One region of the Pseudoalteromonas lipolytica genome, then DNA from elsewhere that is predicted to be linked to it. Evidence: predicted binding sites of a transcription regulator. Region 1 holds the regulator's gene; each other region holds the start of a gene.
What was found. Region 1 encodes sigma-54, which starts transcription at its own class of promoters, with help from an activator protein. Its sites were predicted from a motif close to GTTGGCACGNNNNTNGNNT; they were not measured.
Positions count from the first base shown of each region.

Region 1 (5,670 bases):
AAGCTTTCAATACAAAAGATGGATTCGGCATTAAAGCCCTTATCAATAGTGGTTTTCAGGTGGCCGTAATCACGGGACGCCATTCACAAATAGTTCAGCAGCGAATGACTAGCCTTACGGTACAACATATTTATCAGGGCCAAGAGAATAAGCTCATTGCTTATCAAGAGTTAAAAGATAAACTTAGCTTAACAGATGAGCAAATTGCCTATATTGGTGACGATGGTCCAGACTTACCGGTTATGGAAAAAGTCGGATTTGCCGTTGCTGTTAATGATGCTCATCCATTAATCAAAAAACTGGCTCATTACACCACCCTGTTACCTGGTGGCTTTGGAGCTGTGCGTGAACTAACTGATTTATTAATGCTAGAAAATGGCAAACCGCTAACTAGCGATGGAACGAGCGCATGAATATAGCCCGTATTTTACTAAGTATTGTTTTTGTTTGTAGCATGGTTTGGTTATGGTATCCGTACTTTAATCAACCGACAAACACAGTGCTCAGTGAAGACGAGATTATCGCTACACCTGATTACACCGCAATCGCATTAAAGCAAACAGCCTATGATGATCAAGGTAAAATCAGTCATAAAGTGGCCGCAGCTAAAATGGAGCTGTATCAACAGCTCGGGTTTACCTTTTTTGAGCAACCCATTTTCACCATTTACGGTGATCAGCAAGTTTGGCAAGTAAAAGCCAAAGAAGCCACGTTATATGAAAACGATCAGCTTGTATTCGAAGGGGATGTGGTTGCTAAAAACCTTACCCATAATGGCATGATCGAAGATATTAAAGCTGAGAACATTAACATCGACATTGACAAAATGACCATGTTTTCTAAGCAACCTGTCACGCTGACAGGACCGAATTTAAAAATTACCGGTAAAGGTTTAAAAGCCGATTTAAAAGCCGAAATTGTTGAGTTAACTAACCATACACGAACCATATACTATGACCAATAAACTTAAGAAATTACTCCTGATCCCAAGCTTATTGATTGCGTTTTCTGGCGCAGCTGCTGAGCAGGCTGGCACACCAATCAGCATTAGCTCTGATCGCCAAGAAGGTCAGCTAAAAAATGGCATTGGTATCTTCGAAGATAATGTCGAGATCATACATGGTAACCGTCGTATTACAGCGGATCGACTCGAAGCACATGCAGGTGAAGTTGAAGGCACGGTTGAATTAATTATTGCCACAGGAAAGCCCGCTTACTTTGAAGAAAAACAAGCTGACGGCACTATTATGAGCGCCAGTGCTGAAGAAGTTCGATACGATGTTGCTAAACGCTTATTAACACTCGTTGGCAATGCACAAGTGACTCAAGCAGGCCAAAAAGTCAGTGCCAAGAGCATTACATACGATATGGAACAGCAACTGATAAGTGCCGAGAAAGATGAAAACTCGACCGATCGTGTACACACTATTTTAGTGCCTGTTGATAACAAAAAGAACGATGAAGGCCAGCCATGAGCACACTAAAAGCAGAGCTATTAGCTAAAAGCTATAAGGGTCGCCAAGTTGTAAAAAATGTAGGCCTTGAGGTAGAAGCTGGCAGCATTGTCGGTTTACTTGGGCCAAATGGCGCAGGTAAAACAACCACCTTTTACATGATTGTGGGATTAGTGCCCAGTGACAAAGGTAAAATAAGCATTGATGATAACGACATCACCTTATTGCCAATGCACAGCCGCGCTCGCTTAGGTATTGGCTATTTGCCACAAGAATCATCGATTTTTAGAAAACTGACTGTTTATCAAAACTTAATGGCCATTTTAGAGACCCGTAAAGATCTCAATAAACAAGGCCGCGAAGAAACACTTAACAGCTTACTTGATGAATTTAGCATTCAACACATTCGTGACAGCCAAGGTATGGCATTGTCAGGGGGTGAACGCCGTCGTGTTGAAATAGCACGCGCACTGGCCGCTGACCCTAAATTTATTTTGCTCGATGAGCCTTTTGCTGGTGTTGATCCTATTTCAGTGTTAGATATAAAGAAAATTATTGAGCACTTAAAAAATCGTGGTATTGGTGTATTAATTACTGACCACAATGTGAGAGAAACCCTTGATGTTTGTGAAAAAGCCTACATTGTTTCTCATGGGGAGCTAATTGCATCAGGTACACCTGAACATGTGTTAGCCGACCAAACTGTACGCGATGTGTATCTAGGCGAGCAATTCAGGCTTTAAATACGCCACCGACTAGAGCATCTGCTAGACTTATAACAATGACAATAAATCAAATAAATAGTTAACGGCATCGTGCTATTGTTTGATAAGACTAAAAAGGATTGTTAGGGATACATGAGGCAATCATTACAGCTGCGCATGGGCCAGCAACTTACAATGACTCCACAACTGCAACAGGCTATCCGTTTGTTGCAGCTCAGTACATTGGATCTCCAGCAAGAAATTCAAGAAGCGTTAGACTCTAACCCTTTGCTTGAAGTTGAAGAAGCAGATTATGCAGAAGAGAGTATTGGCAAGAACGAGCAGAAAGCCGAATCTGACGATACCCAACTAAGCGCGTCGGCTGACGAAGCTGCAAGCGAGTACGAGCAAGAAAGCAGTGATGCCCTCAACAAAGACACCGTAAGTGACGACTTAGCAATGGATGTTACGTGGGATGAGTACATGAGTGCTGCCCCATCAAGTTCCTCAGGTCCAATGCCTGAAGATGAATCAATTTACCAAGGCGCATCAACCGAAACTCTCCACGAATACCTAATGTGGCAGTTACAACTGACTCCATTCAGCCCAACAGACGAAGCGATTGCCGTTGCGATTGTTGAGGCAATTGATGATTCGGGTATTTTAACCGTAAGCTGCGAAGACATTGTTGAAAGCTTCAATCAAAATAACGATGAAGAAGAAATCGAACTTGATGAAGTCGAAGCTGTCTTAAAAAGAATCCAATTATTCGATCCTGTCGGTATTGGCGCCCGTAGTTTACAAGAATGTTTGTGTATTCAATTACGCCAATTCGATGCTGACACCCCCTATTTAGCTGAAACTAAAATGGTGTTATCAGAACATATTGAATTATTAGCGAGTCGTGACTATCGCACTTTGATGAAAAAGACTAAGCTTAAAGAAAGTGAGCTGAAAGAAGTCATGACATTGATCCACAGCTTAAATCCAAAGCCTGCGGATACCATTGTTAGAGAAGAGTCTGAATACGTGATACCCGATGTATCCGTAAAAAAAATAAAAGGCCGTTGGGTAGTTGAACTAAACCCAGACTGCATGCCGAAAATCAGAGTGAATAGCCACTATGCGGCGATGTCACGTTCTGTAAAATCAAGCAGTGATAGCCAATTTATTCGCTCTCATTTACAAGAAGCAAAATGGTTTATTAAAAGCTTAGAAAGCCGTAATGACACGTTATTAAAAGTGACTAACTGTATTGTTCAACAACAACAGGCTTTCTTTGAACATGGTCCTGAGGCCATGAAACCCATGGTATTAAATGATGTCGCAGAAATGGTCGAAATGCATGAATCAACAATTTCGCGAGTAACAACACAAAAATACATGCATACCCCGCGGGGAATTTTTGAGTTGAAATATTTCTTCTCCAGCCATGTAAGCACTGAAAATGGGGGTGAGTGTTCATCTACGGCAATTCGCGCTTTAATCAAAAAGCTAATCGCCGCAGAAAACACAGCTAAACCATTGAGTGATAGCAAAATTGCAGATATATTGGCTGAGCAAGGAATTAAAGTAGCTAGACGGACAATAGCAAAATATCGAGAGTCTCTAGCAATACCTCCGTCGAATCAGCGTAAGAGTCTGATTTAGACGTTTTACATAGAAGGAAAATGCTTATGCAACTAAATTTAACTGGTCGTCATGTAGAAATCACAGATTCATTAAGAGACTATGTAAACACCAAGTTTGCGAAACTAGAAAGGCATTTTGACCACATTAATAATGTTCATGTCATTCTAGATGTAGAAAAACTAAGCCAAAAAGCAGAAGCAACTTTACATGTAAACGGAGGCGAGTTATTTGCCTCTACTGAACACCAAGATATGTATGCAGCCATCGACTCGTTAATCGATAAACTTGATCGTCAAGTAATTAAACACAAAGAGAAATTAGCTCGACACTAAATTATGAAACTTAGTTCACTTACTAACCAGGACTGCAGCAAAGCTGCGGTCCTTTTTAATAGCAAAAAAAGAATTCTCGAATTTATCAGCGAACTGGCTCATGAGCAGCTCCCTCATTTATCTCAGCAAGATATACTCAATGCCCTATTGAACAGAGAAAAATTGGGCAGCACGGGTATTGGCCGAGGTATTGCGATTCCACATGGTCGTATGAGCGGTGCAGATCAGCCACACGCATTTGTAATTGTGAGTGAGTCACCTATAAATTTTGATGCAATTGATAATCGTCCAGTGGATATTTTTGTCGCACTCATCGTACCAGATGGTGACTGTCAACTTCATCTAAAGACCTTATCAACAATTGCTGATAGACTTAAAGACAAAGAATTTTGTAAACAGCTACGCAGTGCTAAAACAGATAGTGATCTGTTTAAAGTCATTGCATCAGAGGCATAAATGGAATTAATTATTATCAGCGGTCGCTCTGGTTCAGGTAAATCGGTCGCTTTACGAGTACTTGAAGACTTAGGCTATTACTGCGTTGATAATATTCCTGTAAACCTACTTCCTTCGTTAGTACGCAGTGTGTCAGATAATTACGACAAAATTGCTGTAAGTATCGATGTGCGTAACCTGCCGAAAGAACAGCAAGAATTTAACGATATTCTTGAGTATTTACCGGGCTTTGCAAAACCCACGTTGTTTTATTTAGATAGTGATGATCAAACACTAATCAAACGGTTCTCTGAAACTCGCCGCTTACACCCATTATCGATTGACTCGCTGCCGCTTGATTTAGCGATTAAACAAGAAAAAGTATTACTGGATGTTTTGATCACCCGTGCCGATTTTATGATTGATACGACCGATCTCAGCGTGCATCAGCTTGCCGAATCTATTCGCGAAAAAATACTGGGTAAAAAAGACAAAAAGCTCATTATTACTTTTATGTCGTTTGGCTTTAAGCACGGCATTCCAAAAGAAGCTGATTACGTATTTGATGCTCGCTTTTTACCGAATCCACACTGGGAACCGGATCTAAAACCACTGACAGGCTTAGACCAACCAGTAAAAGATTACCTTGCTAGTCACAGCATAGTGCAAAAGTTTACATGGCAAATTCAAACCTTTGTACAAACATGGCTCCCTCACTTAGAGCGAAATAATCGCAGTTATTTAACCATTGCGATTGGCTGCACAGGTGGACAACATCGCTCGGTTTACTTAGCGCAAACCATTGGTGAGAGCTTTTCGAAAAGTCACGCAAACGTGAAAATACGCCACCGCGAGCAAGATACCCAATAGGCAACGACGATGCATGCTGAAGACACTTTTTTAATCCAAAATAAGCTTGGTTTACATGCACGAGCAGCCACGGTTTTGGCACAACTTGCACTGCAATTCGATGCTAAAATAACGCTTTACCAAGACGATAAAGAAGCCGAAGGCGATAGTGTATTAGCCTTAATGTTACTCGAAAGCAGCCAAGGCAAAGAAGTCCGTGTGGTGTGTGAAGGCCCCGATGCTGACGCAGCACTCAATGCAATA
Region 1 covers NZ_CP032090.1:518,668-524,337, reverse strand. Annotated here, with positions in the region: gene kdsC (3-deoxy-manno-octulosonate-8-phosphatase KdsC) at 1-413, shown strand, start outside; gene lptC (LPS export ABC transporter periplasmic protein LptC) at 410-964, shown strand; gene lptA (lipopolysaccharide transport periplasmic protein LptA) at 954-1,475, shown strand; gene lptB (LPS export ABC transporter ATP-binding protein) at 1,472-2,197, shown strand; gene D0907_RS02435 (RNA polymerase factor sigma-54) at 2,312-3,808, shown strand; gene hpf (ribosome hibernation promoting factor) at 3,835-4,122, shown strand; gene ptsN (PTS IIA-like nitrogen regulatory protein PtsN) at 4,126-4,578, shown strand; gene rapZ (RNase adapter RapZ) at 4,579-5,427, shown strand; gene D0907_RS02415 (HPr family phosphocarrier protein) at 5,437-5,670, shown strand, end outside.

Region 2 (5,670 bases), 1.4 Mb from region 1:
TGTACACGACATTGGTAAAAACATTGTTGGCGTAGTACTGCAATGTAATAACTACGACGTGATCGATTTAGGTGTGATGGTGCCTGCGGAAAAAATTCTACAAACCGCGATTGACGAAAAAGCCGATATCATCGGTTTATCAGGCCTTATTACGCCCTCATTAGATGAAATGGTGCATGTTGCTAAAGAAATGACCCGTCGTGGTTTCGACTTACCCTTATTAATTGGGGGTGCAACTACCTCGAAAGCCCATACCGCAGTGAAAATTGAGCCACAGTACGATAAAGGTGTGGTGTATGTAAATAATGCCAGTCGTGCCGTTGGTGTGGTCTCTAGCCTATTGTCTAAAGAGTTAAAACCTGCGTTTTTAGAAAAAACCAAAGCGGAGTACGAAAAAGTACGTGAACAGCAATCGCGTAAAAAACCACGCTCGAAGCCTGTCACCATTCAACGTGCTCGCGATAATGCCGCACAACTTGACTGGGATAACTACACCCCACCCGTGCCTAAAAAGCTCGGAGTGACAGAGTTTAAAAATGTGTCGATTGCCACGTTAAGACAGTACATCGATTGGACACCGTATTTCATGACATGGTCAATCGCAGGGAAGTATCCGCGTATTCTTAACGATGAAATTGTGGGTGAGCAAGCGCAAAGCTTATTTGCTGATGCCAATGCGATGCTTGACGATTTAGAACAGTCAGGTGCGCTACAACCACTGGGCGTGATAGGTTTATTCCCGGCAAACCGAGTGGGTGATGACATTGAAATTTACACCGATGAAACGCGTACAGACGTGTTAACAACCTCGTGCCATCTGCGCCAGCAAACAGAAAAAACCGATTTTGCGAATTATTGTTTAGCGGATTACATCGCACCTAAAGGAACCCCCGACTACTTTGGTGCCTTTGCCGTAACCGGAGGGCTTGAAGAAGACGACCTTGCTGATGCCTTCGATGCGAAACAAGATGACTATAACAAAATTATGGTTAAAGCCGTTGCAGACCGTTTAGCAGAGGCTTTTGCGGAGTATTTGCATGAGCAGGTACGTAAAGAGTATTGGGGCTATGCAAGCGATGAAAACTTATCGAATGATGAGCTTATTCGCGAAAATTACCAAGGTATTCGTCCTGCACCGGGTTACCCTGCGTGCCCTGAGCACACAGAGAAAAAGAAAATCTGGCAGCTACTCGATACTGAAAATCGCATAGGTATGAAGTTGACGAGCTCTTACGCAATGTGGCCGGGAGCGGCGGTGTCTGGTTGGTATTTTTCTCACCCGGATTCTAAATACTATGCCGTGGCGCAGATTCAAAAAGATCAGGTTGAAGACTACGCTAAGCGCACCAACATGACGCTTGAAGAAGCAGAGCGCTGGTTATCGCCTAATTTAGGCTATGAGCCAGAGTAAAAAGCAATAACGTGCTATTCAAAAGCACCGTAAGTACTTAACTTACGGTGCTTTTTTGTTTTTATTTAAGGTAAATTGCATTTCTACCTCCGTTAAAACGCGCTTTAAAATCATACTTTCTTCCTTTTAATCAGCATTTAGCATGTGAAATGAGGCCAATATCCTTCAAATTTAAATATTTGTGTTAAAGTTATTAGTGTAAAGCAAGGAAATTAGGGTAAAGGTGTGATTGATTCAAGCAGCGCAAGTGACAAAGATAAAGCGCTATTTTTACGCGTATTTGCATTTATTGGTGCCATTACTTCTTTTGTAATGTCGGTTACAAGCTACCAAGATGGCTACATAACGCTCAGTTTTTTACTGGTTATTGGCGGCTTTGTTTTTGTATCGCCCTTTGTCCTTAAAAATCGCGACCGAACTATTGCTGTGTTAATGCTTTATGCCTTGTACTCGATGATGTGCTTTTTGATTGTGTCGGGTGGTAATAATGGAACTGGGCCTTTGTGGTTATTTATTGTATCGCCTGTTACCTTTTTTATACGAGGTTTAAAACGCGGCGCATTTGACTTAATCATACTGGCTATTGTGATTTCAGTGCTGTTTTACTTCACCGATAAGCTTGGGTATTACAGCTATCCGAATCATTATTTTACGACCCGTGTCATGCTGTGTTTTTCGATTCTTTGTATTCTTGGTGGTTTCTACGAGTATTACCGTAATAAGTACAGTCGAGAGCTTATTGAGCAACTAAAAATAAATCAAAAATTAGCCCGTATTGATGCCATGACCGATTTGTTTAATCGCCGTTATGCTACGGAATGCTTGCAAGATGCGCGTTTTAACGAAGGGGCTGTCTTTTTGTTGATTGATGTAGATAACTTTAAACAAGTGAATGACACCTATGGTCATCAAATTGGTGATGATGTGCTCACTTTCATTGCTTCAATTCTCAAAAGTGTGAGTGGCGAAGAAGACATTGTTGCTCGCTGGGGCGGAGAAGAGTTCCTTATTGTGACCCCGCAAGGACATGAGCGTAGAGCAAGACAATTAGCTGAAAACATTCACCAGCAATTGGCGCAACATGCATTTCAACAAGGGGTTCATAATTTTAAAGTGACGCTGAGCATAGGGCTTCATCAGCGGGCTTCTAACGAGAGCATTGATCACTGTTTAAGTGTGGCAGATAAGTGTTTATACCTTGCTAAATCACACGGTAAAAACCAAACCGTTGCTGAGCTAGATAGTGAAACACATTCACCTGCTTAGGTAATAAAAAACCGCCAAAATGAAGTGACCCCCAATAGTTGGACATTCCAATTACTGGGGGTCTTTTTATGTGCAAAATTAGTGACTATTTTCAAAGTCACTAACTTCGCTCTCAGCTTCTTCTTTCGATTTGCCGTATTTTTGTTGGATTTTACCAACAAGCTCTTTACGGCTACCTTCAATTTTATCTAAATCGCCATCGGTAAGTTCACCCCATTTACGTTGTGCTTTACCTTTTAACTCTTTCCAATTGCCTTCTAAACGATCGCTGTTCATCATAATCTCCTTACTTTGTTAAACATTCACTTTAATAAAAGCAACCGTTATGCCATTCATGGTTTATATATAACCAACTGAATTACATCGTTTTTATTATTATGATTAGACATAGAGTGTTACACGCCTGCAATTTGTACTGGGTTTTAAGGAAAACCTTGTAATTCTTTCATTCAATGAGAGGCTGTTCATCGTTTTTTGATACAATGGGCAAAAAGAAAGTAAGAGATGCCAGACGTGCTGCCAGTTGAAGATATTTATCAATCCCTGCTAACAACAATAAAAAATAACCCTATGGCCTTATTACAAGCACCACCGGGCGCAGGTAAATCAACATGGCTGCCACTCACATTAATGCGTGAAGGGCACTTTAAACACATTGTCATGTTAGAGCCAAGACGTCTGGCTGCACGTAATATTGCCCAGTATTTGGCGAGCCAACAAAACGAAAAAGTCGGTGAAAGTGTCGGTTTGCGTATTCGAGGGGAGTCAAAAGTGAGCCCCGCCACTCGGCTTGAGATTGTCACCGAAGGTATGCTGACCCGTATGCTGCAAAACGATCCTGAGCTAAGTGGCGTTGATTTACTTATTTTTGATGAGTTTCATGAGCGTTCAATTGCTGCAGATACCGCGCTTGCCTTTGCCCTTGAAACGCAAGCGGCATTGAGAGACGACTTAACAATATTACTGATGTCGGCCACCTTAGACGGTGAGCGGTACAGTGAGTTTTTTGACTGCCCAATAATATCCTCTGAAGGGCGAAGTTACCCGATTGATGAAGTGTATATTCCACTCAAAGACGAAAGCCGATGGCTCGATGATATACCCGCAATTATTAAACAAGCGCTCAATGAGCAAGCTGGCAGCGCATTAGTTTTTTTACCCGGACAGCGCGAAATATTACGGGTGCAGCAAGCACTAAGCGACCTTGCAGATCAGTGCGAGGTGTTTACTTTATTTGGTGAACAAAACAAAGCAGAACAACAAGCTGCAATCGCCCCTACAACGAAAGGGAAGCGTAAAGTTGTGTTGACCACCAATGTAGCTGAAACCAGTTTAACCATCGAAGGTATACGTATTGTAATTGACAGTGGTAAGCGCCGTGCAGCCAGCTTTAATTTAAAAACCGGTGTTACAGAGCTTATAACGCAAAATATTTCGCGCTCATCGGCGGTGCAGCGAGCCGGTCGCGCAGGGCGTATTGAACCGGGCGTGGTGTATCGCTTAGGGAGTAAGCAAACCTTTGAGCGTCGCAATAATCACGACGCACCAGACATTCTCACCAGTGATATTAGCCAGTTATTACTTGAGGCAAAGCAATGGGGCGCTTCACTTGAAGAGCTAAGCCTGCTTGATGTACCAAGCAAGCAACAAATTAAGCAAGCAACAGCGCTGTTGAAAATGCTGGAAGCCATAGATGAAAATGACAAGCTGACACCGCTTGGCAGTCAAATGCTCAGCTTTGGTGCCGATATTCGGTTGTCACATATGCTGATTAAAGCACAAAAATTACAAGTAACGATGCCAGGTATATATGAGCTAGCGGCGTATTTAATCGCCTTACTCGAAAGCCGCATAACGATGCCTGCCGACCTTAATTTGGCGCTGCATAGCCAGCATACAAAGCCGCACCCCGTGTTTAAACAGCAATTAAACTATTGGTTATCACGTTTGCAATTAAAAGCAGCCTTTGAGCTTAAAACGCAATACCTTGCCTTGCTGGTGGCGTTTGCATTTCCTGACCGATTGGCGAAAAAACGCGGTAATGGTTACTTACTTACCAATGGCGCAGGTGCTGATTTAAGTGAAGAGTTTTGGCATAACGATGACTACATTGCCATTGCCAGCATGGGCGGCCATAAAGGGAGTCGCGTATTTGCTGGCGTGGCGTTTGTGCCCAGTGAACTTGAAGATGAACTCGGCCATTTATTCACATCGCAGACGCGATGTGAATACGACGAAAAAACAGGACGTTTCATCCATCAAGATGAAGTAAAACTAGGGGCTATCACAGTATCAAGTCAGCCAAGTAAACAGCCGCTTGATAAAGCTCAGCGCACTCAAGCGTGGTTAAACTTATTTAGCAAGCATGGTTTTCAGTTATTTAATGAGCAAACTGACAATGAACAGTTACTCACTCGTATGAGTTTGGCAAGCACGCTGTTGCCAGAGTCATTCCCGACCATTAATCGAGATGAACTACGTGCACATAGCCAATGGTTAGCGCCTTACCTGAGTGATATTAAAAATCTTGAGCAGTTAAAAAAGTTTAATTACGGCGAAGCACTAAAAAATTGTTTTGATTGGCAACAACAAAGTGCATTAAATGAGTTACTGCCATTGCGTTTAACTGTGCCAAGTGGCTCTAATGTAAGAATTACCTACCAGCTCGATGGCCCTGCAAAGCTGAGTGTGCGTATGCAAGAAGTGTATGGCATGACCAGCACACCTTTGCTTGCACAAGGTAAGTTACCGTTATTAATGGAGCTTTTATCACCTGCAAAACGGCCTCTGCAGCTTACTCAAGATTTAGCGAATTTTTGGCAAACCAGTTACCGCGACGTACAAAAAGAGATGAAAGGGCGTTACCCAAAACACTTTTGGCCAGACAACCCAGCCACGAGCCAAGCAACAAATAAAGTAAAAAGTAAAATGTAAAGTAAATAGCAAGCCAAGCGAGTAGCCGGGCTTTATAGTGACCCATCTAATTAAGTTTG
Region 2 covers NZ_CP032090.1:2,725,677-2,731,346, reverse strand. Annotated here, with positions in the region: gene metH (methionine synthase) at 1-1,411, shown strand, start outside; gene D0907_RS12295 (GGDEF domain-containing protein) at 1,637-2,677, shown strand; gene D0907_RS12290 (CsbD family protein) at 2,756-2,953, opposite strand; gene hrpB (ATP-dependent helicase HrpB) at 3,191-5,611, shown strand.
Region 2: D0907_RS12290 (CsbD family protein) is a predicted target of sigma-54. The motif match lies at 2,992-3,010, and genes of this name have one in related genera.

Region 3 (5,670 bases), 500 kb from region 1:
TAGGGTCTTGCTTTACAAAAAATAACTGTACAACATGCGGCTCACCTAATGAGTCATAAACAGTTGTTGAAGTAGACGAGTTATAGCTCGTGCTATCAGTTGGATCAAAGGTTGTCGTTGTTGGCGTATCGACACGTGCGTCTAAATTCATTGAGCTGTAGATATTACTCGTATGACGAGGCGAACCTGAAGCATCAGGAATTTGAATCGGTGAAGTAGTACTTAAACTTACCGACGTCGTATTACCCGTTGATGGGTCAACAGGGAAACCTTGCAAGTAGTTACCATTGGCATCAACAACAAAGTTATCTGCATTTAATTTAAATGCACCCGCACGCGTATATGTAAAGTCTTGTGATGCGATGTCATCACTCATCGCAAAATAACCTTCCCCTGTGATTGCTAAATCAAGTGAGTTATTTGTGAATGATAACGACCCTTGGTGAAACTGTTGTGCAACCGTTGCTGTTTTAACACCGTCGCCGTTTTTTGTTTTACCAGAACTAAATACTGACGATGCGTACACATCAGCAAACTCAGCACGCGACTCTTTAAAGCCCGTTGTGTTTACGTTGGCAATATTATTTGCCGTTACGTCTAAATCTTTTTGTGCGGCTGCTAAACCTGTTAATGCAATATTGAAGCTCATAACTCACCTCTAACCTATCTCTTAGCCTAAGCTAACCCAAACCTTTTTAATTATGCGATTTCAGCTATATCAGTTAGCCTAACCGCACCCTCTTTTGTATTTACGATAATGCCGCTGCTGCCATTAATATTGACACTTTCAATGTTCTTAAAGGTTGCCAGAGGCATGCTGCTGTAGTCTCCATTTACGAAGCCTTCAGCGCTAATATTGTATTCGCCTTCAGGAAGAACATTGCCCTCACCATCTTTACCATCCCACTCGAAACGGTGAGCACCGGCAGATTTCGATCCTAAATCAATAGTGCGAACTAATTGTCCCGTCGAATCAGTGATTCTTAACGTAAGAGATTCAACAGTTGTTTCTGCCACAACGGAACCTTTAGCTAAATTTTCGCCATCAAAGTCAATAGTCTCTGACTCAAGCAATGCTTGCTTACCCACTAACGTTGACGCTTGTAATGCCGAATTTGATGTCATGGATGCAGTGAGTGACTCAAATTTTGTGTTTAAATTTGAAATACCTTCTGCCATGGTAAAGTTCGTCATTTGCGCAATCATTTGATCGTTATCAGCAGGATTGCTCGGATCTTGAAACGACAACTGCTGCGTTAACAACGAAAAGAAATCTTCTTGAGACAGTGTATTACTGTCTTCTTTTGCTGTTGGCGTGTTTGTCTCATTCCAACGCAAGCTATCCATATAGGATGATGATGCAGAGCTGATGTCGTTACTCATAACTTATCCTCGATTACCGTTGTCCTAACAACAGTGTTTTACTTAACATTTGCTTAGCTGCATCAGCAACTTGCACATTTGTTTGGTAAGAGCGAGAGGCAGAAATCATATTAGCCATTTCTTCTACAACGTTGACATTTGGTTTATAGATATACCCATTTTCATCCGCGCTGGGGTGATTCGGGTTGTATTCTATTTGTAGCGGCTTATCGCTCTCTACAATGCCTAATACTTTAACGCCAACAGAAGAGCCCTGCGGATTACTTTGCGATGCTGACGCTTTTGTAAGTTCAGCAGCAAACACAGGATGGCGCGCTCGGTATGTCTGGTCTTGGCTTGAGCTAATTGTATTTGCATTCGAAATATTACTTGCTGTGGTATTTAAGCGAACATTTTGTGCGCTCATACCCGTGCCCGAAATATCAAAAACATTATATAAACTCATGATTAAGCTCCTTGACTACCGAGGGCTTTTTTAAGGCCTTTAATTTTACTACTCATAAATTGCAGGCTTGCCTGATACTCTAATGAGTTTTGTACATACAAGTTTCGTTCCACTTGTATATCAACAGAGTTACCATCACCTGTATCTGCTTGATTTGGCGTACGAAACATTTCTGAATTACCAACAAATCGACTGCCACCGGCAAGGTGTTTCTCATCCGTTCTTACCATGCTATTGCCGCCGTGCTGGTTGCTTTTTGCCGCTTTTAATGCGGATGCAAAATCGACATCTTTCGCTTTATAGCCCGGCGTATCAGCATTAGCGATATTTGTCGCTAATAACTCAGCGCGTTGTGAACGGATCAACATGGCATGAGGATGCACACCGAATGCTTTATCAAAACTGATAGCCATAACCATCTCCAAAAATTTGACTCTCCTTAGCTAATGCAAAAGGTAAGCCAAAAATTAAGCATGATTATTTTATAATTAAGGTGTTGATATATAATGAAATTAGCAACCTAAGAACTAGGTTGCTAAGGAAAGATTACTTTTTCTGGTAGATGATACCCGGATTACATCGCACCATATCAAAACTGTCACTAAGGCCAGCCATTGACTCTGAAGCGCCTAAAAACAGGTACCCTTTTGGATTAAGTGCTTGCGCAAATTGCGCGATAATTTTTGCTTTTACTTCGGGTGCAAAGTAGATCAATACATTACGGCAAAAAATAATATCAAATTTACCCATCAAGGCATACGAATCCAATAAGTTTAAATGCCTAAAACTGACCATTTTCTTTATTGGATCAACTACTTGAGCCATACCGTTACCACTGTCTTTAAAAAACTTTTGACGTCTTTCAACAGACAGGCCACGTGCCAAAGCCAGTGAGTCATATTCTGCGTTTTTGCACATATCAAGCATAGTATTAGAAATATCTGTGCCGATAATTTGTGCGCCCATTTTTAAAACGCCAGGTTGCTTAGATTGAAACTCAGCAACCGACATGGCAATAGAATACGGTTCTTGACCTGATGAACTTGCCGCTGACCAAATTTTAATTGGACGACGCAATTCTTTGAATTCAGGGAAAAGTTTAGTTTTAAGCAATTCAAATGGGTATTGATCACGAAACCACAAAGTTTCGTTTGTTGTCATTGCATCAACCACTGCGGCACGAAGCTGCCTCTCGTGAGGACTCAAGGTTTTACTTACCAACTGTGACAATGACTCAACATTAAAACGCGCCATCAATGGCGCCAAGCGACTTTTCACTAAATAAAGTTTGTTATCGCCTAGTACAATGCCACATTGTTGCTCTAAAAAAGAGCGGAACTGATCGTATTCGCTTTGTTGTAAGTGCTTATTTTCCAAAGTAATACCACCTATAAATAATTAATCACAATGAACCCACTTTTTAACGGCAGTCGCTAATTCGTCTGGGTTAAATTTTGCAATAAAATCATCGGCACCCACTTTTTCTATCATCGCTTGATTAAAAACACCACTGAGTGATGTATGCAAGATTACATGCAAAGGTGATAATTTTGGATCGGCCTTAATTTCTGCGGTTAAGGTGTAGCCATCCATTTCTGGCATTTCAACGTCTGAAATTAACAAGCCAACTCGCTCAGTAATATTATTTACACAATCAAGTTCTGCTATTTCACGTAAGCGTATTAAAGCTTCTTTACCATTTTTAGCGAGTTCAGTTTGTACACCGAGAGGTTCTAACGCACGTTTTACCTGATTACGCGCAACGGCCGAGTCATCAGCAATAAAAACGATTCGCTCCCCTAAATCTTTTTGGATTTCTCCCTCACCAATCACATCCGCACTTACTTCAGTGTTAACAGGGCAAATTTCGTTAAGGATCTTCTCGACGTCTAAGATTTCTACCAGTTCGTTTTCTATTTCAGTGACCGCGGTTAAATAAGAGTAACGCCCTGCACCTGAAGGTGGCGGCATAATTTTTTCCCAGTTCATATTAACGATGCGCTCTACGCCACCGACTAAGAACCCTTGCACTGAACGATTGTATTCCGCAATGATAATAAAACTATCTTTGATATTTTCAATGGCAGGACCGCCAACAGCCATTGATAAATCGATAACAGAAATGGTTTGACCACGAATGTGTGCAACACCACGAATATAAGCATTCGATTTTGGCATGTTTGTAAGCGGTGGACATTGTAGAACCTCTCTTACTTTAAACACGTTAATACCAAAGCGTTGTCGCCCTCTGAGTTTGAATAATAGTAATTCAAGGCGGTTTTGCCCAACCAACTGTGTACGCTGGTTTACTGAGTCTAAAATGCCTGCCATTTCAATCTCCTAAAGATAAACAACCAGAGCCGGAACAATAATTGCTTACTTTGTGTTAAAGCTACATAAGGTTACGAAGCGTCTGTTTTTTGACGCAAAATATTTATACCTTGTTTTCAACAATAAGCATAGTCGAAACAATATGAGTTTGTTAAAAAAAAGCCGAAGATACAGTGTTTTTTATTTTCTTTCTAGCTTGTTATTTGCCACGCATCTACAAGCTGAAGTGTATAATAACGAGCAACTTCAACAAATCGCTATTGATTTTGTCAGCGAGCAGATCCCCGATCTCGATACGGCACCGCAAGTAAGTGCATTACCACTTGATAGCCGTATTCCAGAAAGATTGTGTGAATCGCCATTAAATAAAACATTACCGACAGAACCTCCTTTTAATCGGCAGGTTACCGTACAACTTAAATGCGATGACATAAATAGTTGGACTCAATATGTGCATGTTCGCATTATTGAGCTGGAACCCGTTGTTGTCGTAACAACCAATTTAGCACGCGGTGAAGTAATTAGAGCAGAGCATTTGCGCTTAGAGATGAAACCTAAGCAGTTTGTAAGAACGCAATATGTTCAAGAAAAATCAATGCTTGTCGGCAGTCGTAGCAAGCGCAATATTCGCAGTGGTGTGCCTATTGTAATGAGCCATGTTTGCATGGTGTGTAAAGGCGACAATGTGACTATTTATGCTTCACTGCGTGGCTTGAGGATCAAAACAACAGGTATTGCGCTTGAAGATGGCACATTAGACGAATTAGTACGTGTAAAAAACAAAAAATCAGGTAAAGTATTAAATGCACGTGTGGATGGTGTTGAGTCTGTGCAAGTGAATATTTAATTTTTTATATTTATGCTAAAGTATCCGCTGTGCCCGCCGATATATAGGCATATGTTGGGTAATGTATAGGTCAAAAATTATGGTAAGCAATGTCAATAATGGTCAACAACAAACTTCTGTGTTGACGAATACCAAGCAAAAAAATCTTGATTTACAAAAAGATAACGCTAACGCGGCAGCGGCAAAATCGACAGCGCCAAAAGCAAGTGCAGATTCGGTAAGCTTAACGCCTCAGGCTAAACAACTTAAATCTTTACAAGATAAAGCTGAACAGTCGTCTGGCTTTGATAGCAATAAAGTGGCTGAGTTAAAAAAAGCAATCAGCGAAGGTAAATACCAAATTGATGCTGAAAAGTTAGCTAAAAATATCGCCGCATTTGAGTTTGATGTGTATGGCTGATCATAATCATTTAATCGCCAGCAAATTAACACAACAAGTCACTTGTTTAGAGTCTATTGCTGTGCTTTTGGATGATGAATTAACAGCCATTGCTGCAAAACGTGGTGAGGGGCTAAAAAGTATTGCCCAACAAAAAGTCTCTCTACTACAGCAAATTCAGTTAATAGATAAAGAAGTGCAAACGCTGGTTAGCAAAAATGACTCGCCAGATGATGAAGTAAACGAACTCATTTCTAAAGTAAACTCTCTTCTTGCAGCCTGTAA
Region 3 covers NZ_CP032090.1:1,021,714-1,027,383, reverse strand. Annotated here, with positions in the region: gene flgE (flagellar hook protein FlgE) at 1-649, opposite strand, end outside; gene D0907_RS04630 (flagellar hook assembly protein FlgD) at 700-1,383, opposite strand; gene flgC (flagellar basal body rod protein FlgC) at 1,397-1,828, opposite strand; gene flgB (flagellar basal body rod protein FlgB) at 1,831-2,241, opposite strand; gene D0907_RS04615 (CheR family methyltransferase) at 2,375-3,205, opposite strand; gene D0907_RS04610 (chemotaxis protein) at 3,227-4,159, opposite strand; gene flgA (flagellar basal body P-ring formation chaperone FlgA) at 4,302-5,006, shown strand; gene flgM (flagellar biosynthesis anti-sigma factor FlgM) at 5,086-5,406, shown strand; gene flgN (flagellar protein FlgN) at 5,399-5,670, shown strand, end outside.
Region 3: flgB (flagellar basal body rod protein FlgB) is a predicted target of sigma-54. The motif match lies at 2,275-2,293, and genes of this name have one in related genera.

Region 4 (5,670 bases), 360 kb from region 1:
GGACACTCTTATACATTATTAGTAAGCGAAGATGGTCTACAAGCGAGCATCAGTGAATAGCAAATACGACCTTTTAGAGTAAAGTGATGACGGACTATTAATGGCTGGTATGCGTCACATTTTCAAATAAAAGTCCTTGCATAGCGCACTATATTCAGCACTGTACGCGCCACTGTTTGCATGAATCGTTAAATGTGTTGTCGTTAAAGGGGCTGCAACCTGACTAAATAACATTAAACTGCGACTGGGTGCTTTTTTCTCGGTTGTTTTAACTAAACACAGGTGGTTTAAATACCAGCCTTCTTGCTCTGCAATGGCAATAAATTGCTCGGCCTCAGGACAAGGCAGTATCACATTGAGCAGAGTATGTGCATGACTCAGCGCACTACACGCTTTGATTAATTCGCTAAAACTCAATCCATCGGTGTGGCGCGCTGTATTGCGTGCTGCATTATCGCCTTTAAGGCTGGCATTGAAATAAGGTGGATTAGTGATAATTGCATCAAAGGGGGTTGCTGCTTTAAAAGACTGCACAGCCCCTTGATAAAGCATAATGTCAGGCCAAGGGCTATTAGCAAAATTAGCGCGAGCATCAATACACGCGTTAACCTCTATTTCGATAGCGTTAACAACCGCCTTCGGCGCACGTTGTTTTGCCATTAAAGCAAGCAACCCGGTGCCTGTGCCAATATCAACAATTCGTGCAGCATCGCTTACATGTGCCCATGCCCCCAACAAAATCCCATCTGTTGAAACTTTCATTGCAGTGTGAGTTTGCCCTATCGAAAACTGTTTAAACACAAAACCTGACATTTTTTCACCTTTTCATTCACCAACAGCTGGATAGCGCGTATAATTAACGCCAATTGTCCTCTATTTATGTCACTCTATGCAATTTTCTGAATTTGATATCGATAACAAGCTGTTAAATGCCATTAATAAAATGGGTTTTGATACGCCAACCAGCATTCAACAACAAGCGATCCCTGAAGCATTACAAGGGCGCGATATTTTGGCATCTGCACCCACAGGTACCGGTAAAACAGCCGCGTTTTTGATCCCAGCTATTCAATACTTGCTTGATTTCCCTCGTCGTGACCCTGGTTTTGCCCGCGTACTTATCATGACTCCTACTCGCGAGCTTGCTTATCAAATCCATGAGCATTGTGAACAGCTTGCTGAGCAAACACACCTTAAAATAGGTGTTGTGACGGGCGGCATTAACTATGGAACGCACAAAGAAATTTTTGAGAACAATAACGACATTCTTATCGCGACACCTGGGCGCTTAATGGAATACCTCGAAACCGAGAACTTCCATGCTGAAAATGTCGAAATGCTTATTTTAGACGAAGCCGACCGCATGCTCGATATGGGCTTTCGTAAAGAAATGCTGCGTATTTGTGATGAAGCCAGAAATCGTCGTCAATGTTTTCTATTTTCAGCCACACTTGAAGGTGACAGTGTTGAGCTTTTCGCTGAGCGTATTTTAAATGATCCTGCGCTACTAGAAGCAGAATCGTCGCGTAAAGAAAAAGCAAAGATCCACCAGTGGGTTCACTTAGCCGACGACTACAACCATAAGCTTAAAATGTTAGTCGATATCTTAAACGGCGATGATATCCATAAAGCGATAGTGTTCGTTAAGACCCGTGAACGCCTAGAATCATTAATTGGTGCGTTAAATAACGAAGGACTGCGCGTTGCTTGGTTACGTGGTGAAATGCCACAAGATAAACGCATGAAAGCAATGGAGAACTTCCATTCTGGCCGCAATAAAATATTGGTAGCAACCGATGTGGCTGCCCGTGGTATTGACGTGGCAGATATCAGCCATGTGATTAACTTTGATATGCCTCGCACCGCAGACATATACGTTCACCGTATTGGACGTACTGGTCGTGCAGGCAAAAAAGGAATCGCGATTTCATTTATCGAAGCGCATGACGTTGCCATTTTAGGCAAAGTTGAGCGTTACATCGAACAAAAACTAAAGCGTCGAGTAATCAAAGGGATAGAGCCGCAACACAAAGAAGCAAAAATCCCTTCTAAAAAGAAAAAAGATCCAGCAAAGATCAAAGCGAAGAAAAAGGCAAAACCAAAAAAGAAAAAGTAGTGCGTGCTTAATAAGCCTTGTTAATAAAAATGCCGAGCCTGTCTCGGCATTTTTATCGCTGTTATTTGCCGTGTCTTTTTTACTGAACTATGTGTAATTACTTCACATACAGTTTCTTCAAAAAAATAAAACCTATAAAAATCAACAAACTAAAATTGGAACAGAATTTGTAATTGTTCATACAGAGTTCAATCTGTCATTATTGCGAGGGAATTGTATGAGCCGTTTCAAATTATCTGTTGTCGTAACCTTATTTAGCTGTCTTTTTTTATTGGCTTGCGCCACACAAGTCAGTGCCAACACCCATGTTTTAACAACCAGTACTTCGGCGCAACCGCGATTACAGCAAGTGGCTTTAAAGAAACTAACGAATAACCGCAATTTTAAAATTGAAAACTTACAGGTTATTGTAAGTGGCGATACGATTGAATTATTAGGTTCAACGGAAACGGGGTTTCAACGTGCGCTGGCACAAAAGTTCTTAGAACACAGTCAGGGTGTAAGGCATGTAAAAAATAACCTTAAAGTGAGTAAACTAGAGAGTTGAACACTTTAAGGTTATTGCAGCTAACGCACGGCTGCGGTCAGCGGGTTATTCACCACTGGCTTTTAAATTAATAAATTTCGCAAGCTCTTCAGGCTGACCAACCAGCATCATGATTTGCTGGTTGATTTGCATCATCGACTTGCCTTCAGGTAGGCGTGCCGATAAAGACAATTTTGATAAACCACTGGCAAAGTTTTTAATCGCAGTGTCTAACTCCGCACTTACAGGAGCTTGTTGTAATTGCATTGCCACAACTTGCTCAAGGTCATCAAGTGTCATGCCTTGCGCTTTTAAGAAGCTTTCGACAACAGTTTTAAGTTCACCGTCGTCGTTGATTTCAAGCTCGATACTGCGCGGCTCTAATTGGCTCATTGCCGCCATCATTTTTGATTGTTGCTGTAGTTGTTGCTCTAAAGTGAGCTCAGCCCCATTCGCAGCATTTTGTGCTTGGCTGATTGATAAAGATGCTTCCATCAACGCCGTTGAATTTGCTAAACCAAGATTAAAACGTACATCAGCCACTTCGTTTGCCTTCACGTTAAGCGCAAACTTGCTATCACCTGACTCTTTGTTGTAATCAAGCGATGAATTCACGTTGTAACTCGTTGCGGCAAGCTTATTATTCGCACTGTCTGGAAGTTGCGATAAAAACTCATCACTAAAGCGGAAATTTGTCATCACGAAGCCCGTGTGGGGTGGGATCGCATCAACTTCGTAACCCGTCACTTCAATATTGTCGATAGTGGCAATGGTTTCATCGCCTTCAATGCTTTGCACATTTATACCAGACAACTGCATGCTGCTACTGAACACGCTTGCTGAAATATCGCTGTAAGTGATATCTACACCACTTTGGCTTGATAAAGCGCTTAGTTGCTTATCAACAACCTTTTTCACTTCCTGTGTTGCTGTATAGTTTGCGTAAACGACGCCACCTACAGCTGCAGCAACAACGGCTGCAATTACTAACTTTTTCATTTTATTTCCTTTGATTGGTGTTTTTTATAGTCTATCAAATTACAACTAGTTTATTAAAGACAGTAACTCATGCACTGTTTTAACAGGTGTAATTTTTGCGCCCAATCCTTCCATTGATTTATGGTAGTTACGATATGGAATAAAAATTTCAGTGAAACCATGCTGAGCGGCTTCTTTTACTCGCGGCACCCCACTGTCGATGGGCCTAACGTCACCATTTAAGCTTAATTCGCCCATAATACAGGTGGTTCTTGGCACAACAAATTCATTCAAACTACTCAACAATGCCGTAACTAATGCTAAGTCGATACAGGTTTCAGACTCATCAATTTTTAGGCCACCGACAATATTAAAAAACGTGTCATGAAAGATTTTAGTCTTGGTGTGTTTACGCAAAATCCCTGTGAGCATTTTGATACGATTCATATTTAAGCCAACACACACTCGTTGCGGAAACTCAGCCTCGGTTTCTGTGGTTAAGCACTGAATCTCTAACAATAAATTACGATTACCTTTACGAATACATGTAATAGCCGATCCCGGCGATTCGGTGCTTGACCCCGATAAAAATATTTCGCTTGGGTTGTCAACACTGAGCATACCGCGCTCACACATTCTAAAAATACCGACGGTATCAATATCGCCAAAACGGTTTTTATTGGCACGTAAGGTACGAATTTGCCCATCGTTGGTATCAATATGCAGCAGCGCATCAACAATATGCACTAAGGTTTGCGGGCCTGCGATTTCGTTGTTTTTATTTACGTGAGCAATAATGAACATGGTGACGTCATTTTGCTTACAATATTGAGTGAGTGCTTGTGCTGCACTTTTAACTTGTGAAGGAGAGCCTGGGCTGCCATTAGCGGCTTCTGTCACAACCGCTTGAATTGAATCGATCACCGCAAACTTAATCTTGTTCTTATCAAGCTCTTCAATAATTGCTTCAACGCTGGTTTCTGACAGTAAATAAAGCTCATCAGGGTTATAATCTAAACGCAGTCGGTTTACACGGTTTTTAAACTGCGATAATGACTCTTCTGCCGTACAATAAAGTGACGGCATCACTTTCGACATGCGAGCAATTAAATCTGACAATAATGTCGTTTTTCCAGCCCCTGGATCGCCCGAAATAATATTTACGGAACCGGTGGTCACACCGCCACTTAATACACGGTCTAACTCACCAATGTCGGTTAAGCGTTTTTCTGCTTCGGCGGTTTCGACTTCATTAATTTTTTTTGAGCCGCCGCCAACACCGCCTGCGTAGCCTGCAACCACGGCACGGCTTGCCGCTTGTTTTGACTGTCCGGCTGAGGGCTTAAATTCTGCTAGCGTGTTCCATGCACCGCACTTACACTGTCCTTGCCAGCGCTGATAGTTCATGCCGCACTCTGTGCAGACAAATTCGATTTTTGCTGATTTTGCCATTCGGCCTTACCTATTTAGGTCGCTAATTTGTGACTAACTTGTTATTAAAAACTGACACTTATCACAATTAATGTATAGTAAGTTTATAATCACAAAAAGATAACTCGTTGTAACTAAAACCTCTTACTCCAGCTCTTTATTCAACACACTGTTAAATAAAGAACTGCTTTAGGGCATAGTTTTTGCTTACAAATAAAACTTAACAGTGCTTGCCATTTATTTGGCAAATACTTATAACAATAATTAATAAAATAAAAAAGTGACTACTGTTTGTGTTTTTACTGCGTAATTGCCGACTAGTATACCTACTTTTTTTAATAGACGTTGATGGTTTTATAAATGGCTGAAGACATTCTGCTTAAATATGAAAGCCTAGTTGAAGAGCTAAAGGCGTATTTAGGCACCCCAAAATTCGACAAACTGTTTAAATCAAAAACAGCGGGCTTAACTAAGCCTGAGCAGTTCTTGATCAAAATGGAGATGTCGCGTTTATCTCAGCCTGTTGCACGGTTTATTGATTTACGTGGGCAAGTAACGGGTCAAGTAAAACCATACGAATACGAAGGTAAACAACACTTTATGGACGATACTGCCATCG
Region 4 covers NZ_CP032090.1:877,331-883,000, reverse strand. Annotated here, with positions in the region: gene D0907_RS04045 (hypothetical protein) at 1-60, shown strand, start outside; gene D0907_RS04040 (tRNA1(Val) (adenine(37)-N6)-methyltransferase) at 115-813, opposite strand; gene srmB (ATP-dependent RNA helicase SrmB) at 890-2,116, shown strand; gene D0907_RS04030 (BON domain-containing protein) at 2,334-2,663, shown strand; gene D0907_RS04025 (hypothetical protein) at 2,709-3,641, opposite strand; gene radA (DNA repair protein RadA) at 3,687-5,072, opposite strand; gene D0907_RS04015 (PilZ domain-containing protein) at 5,412-5,670, shown strand, end outside.
Region 4: D0907_RS04030 (BON domain-containing protein) is a predicted target of sigma-54. The motif match lies at 2,271-2,289, and genes of this name have one in related genera.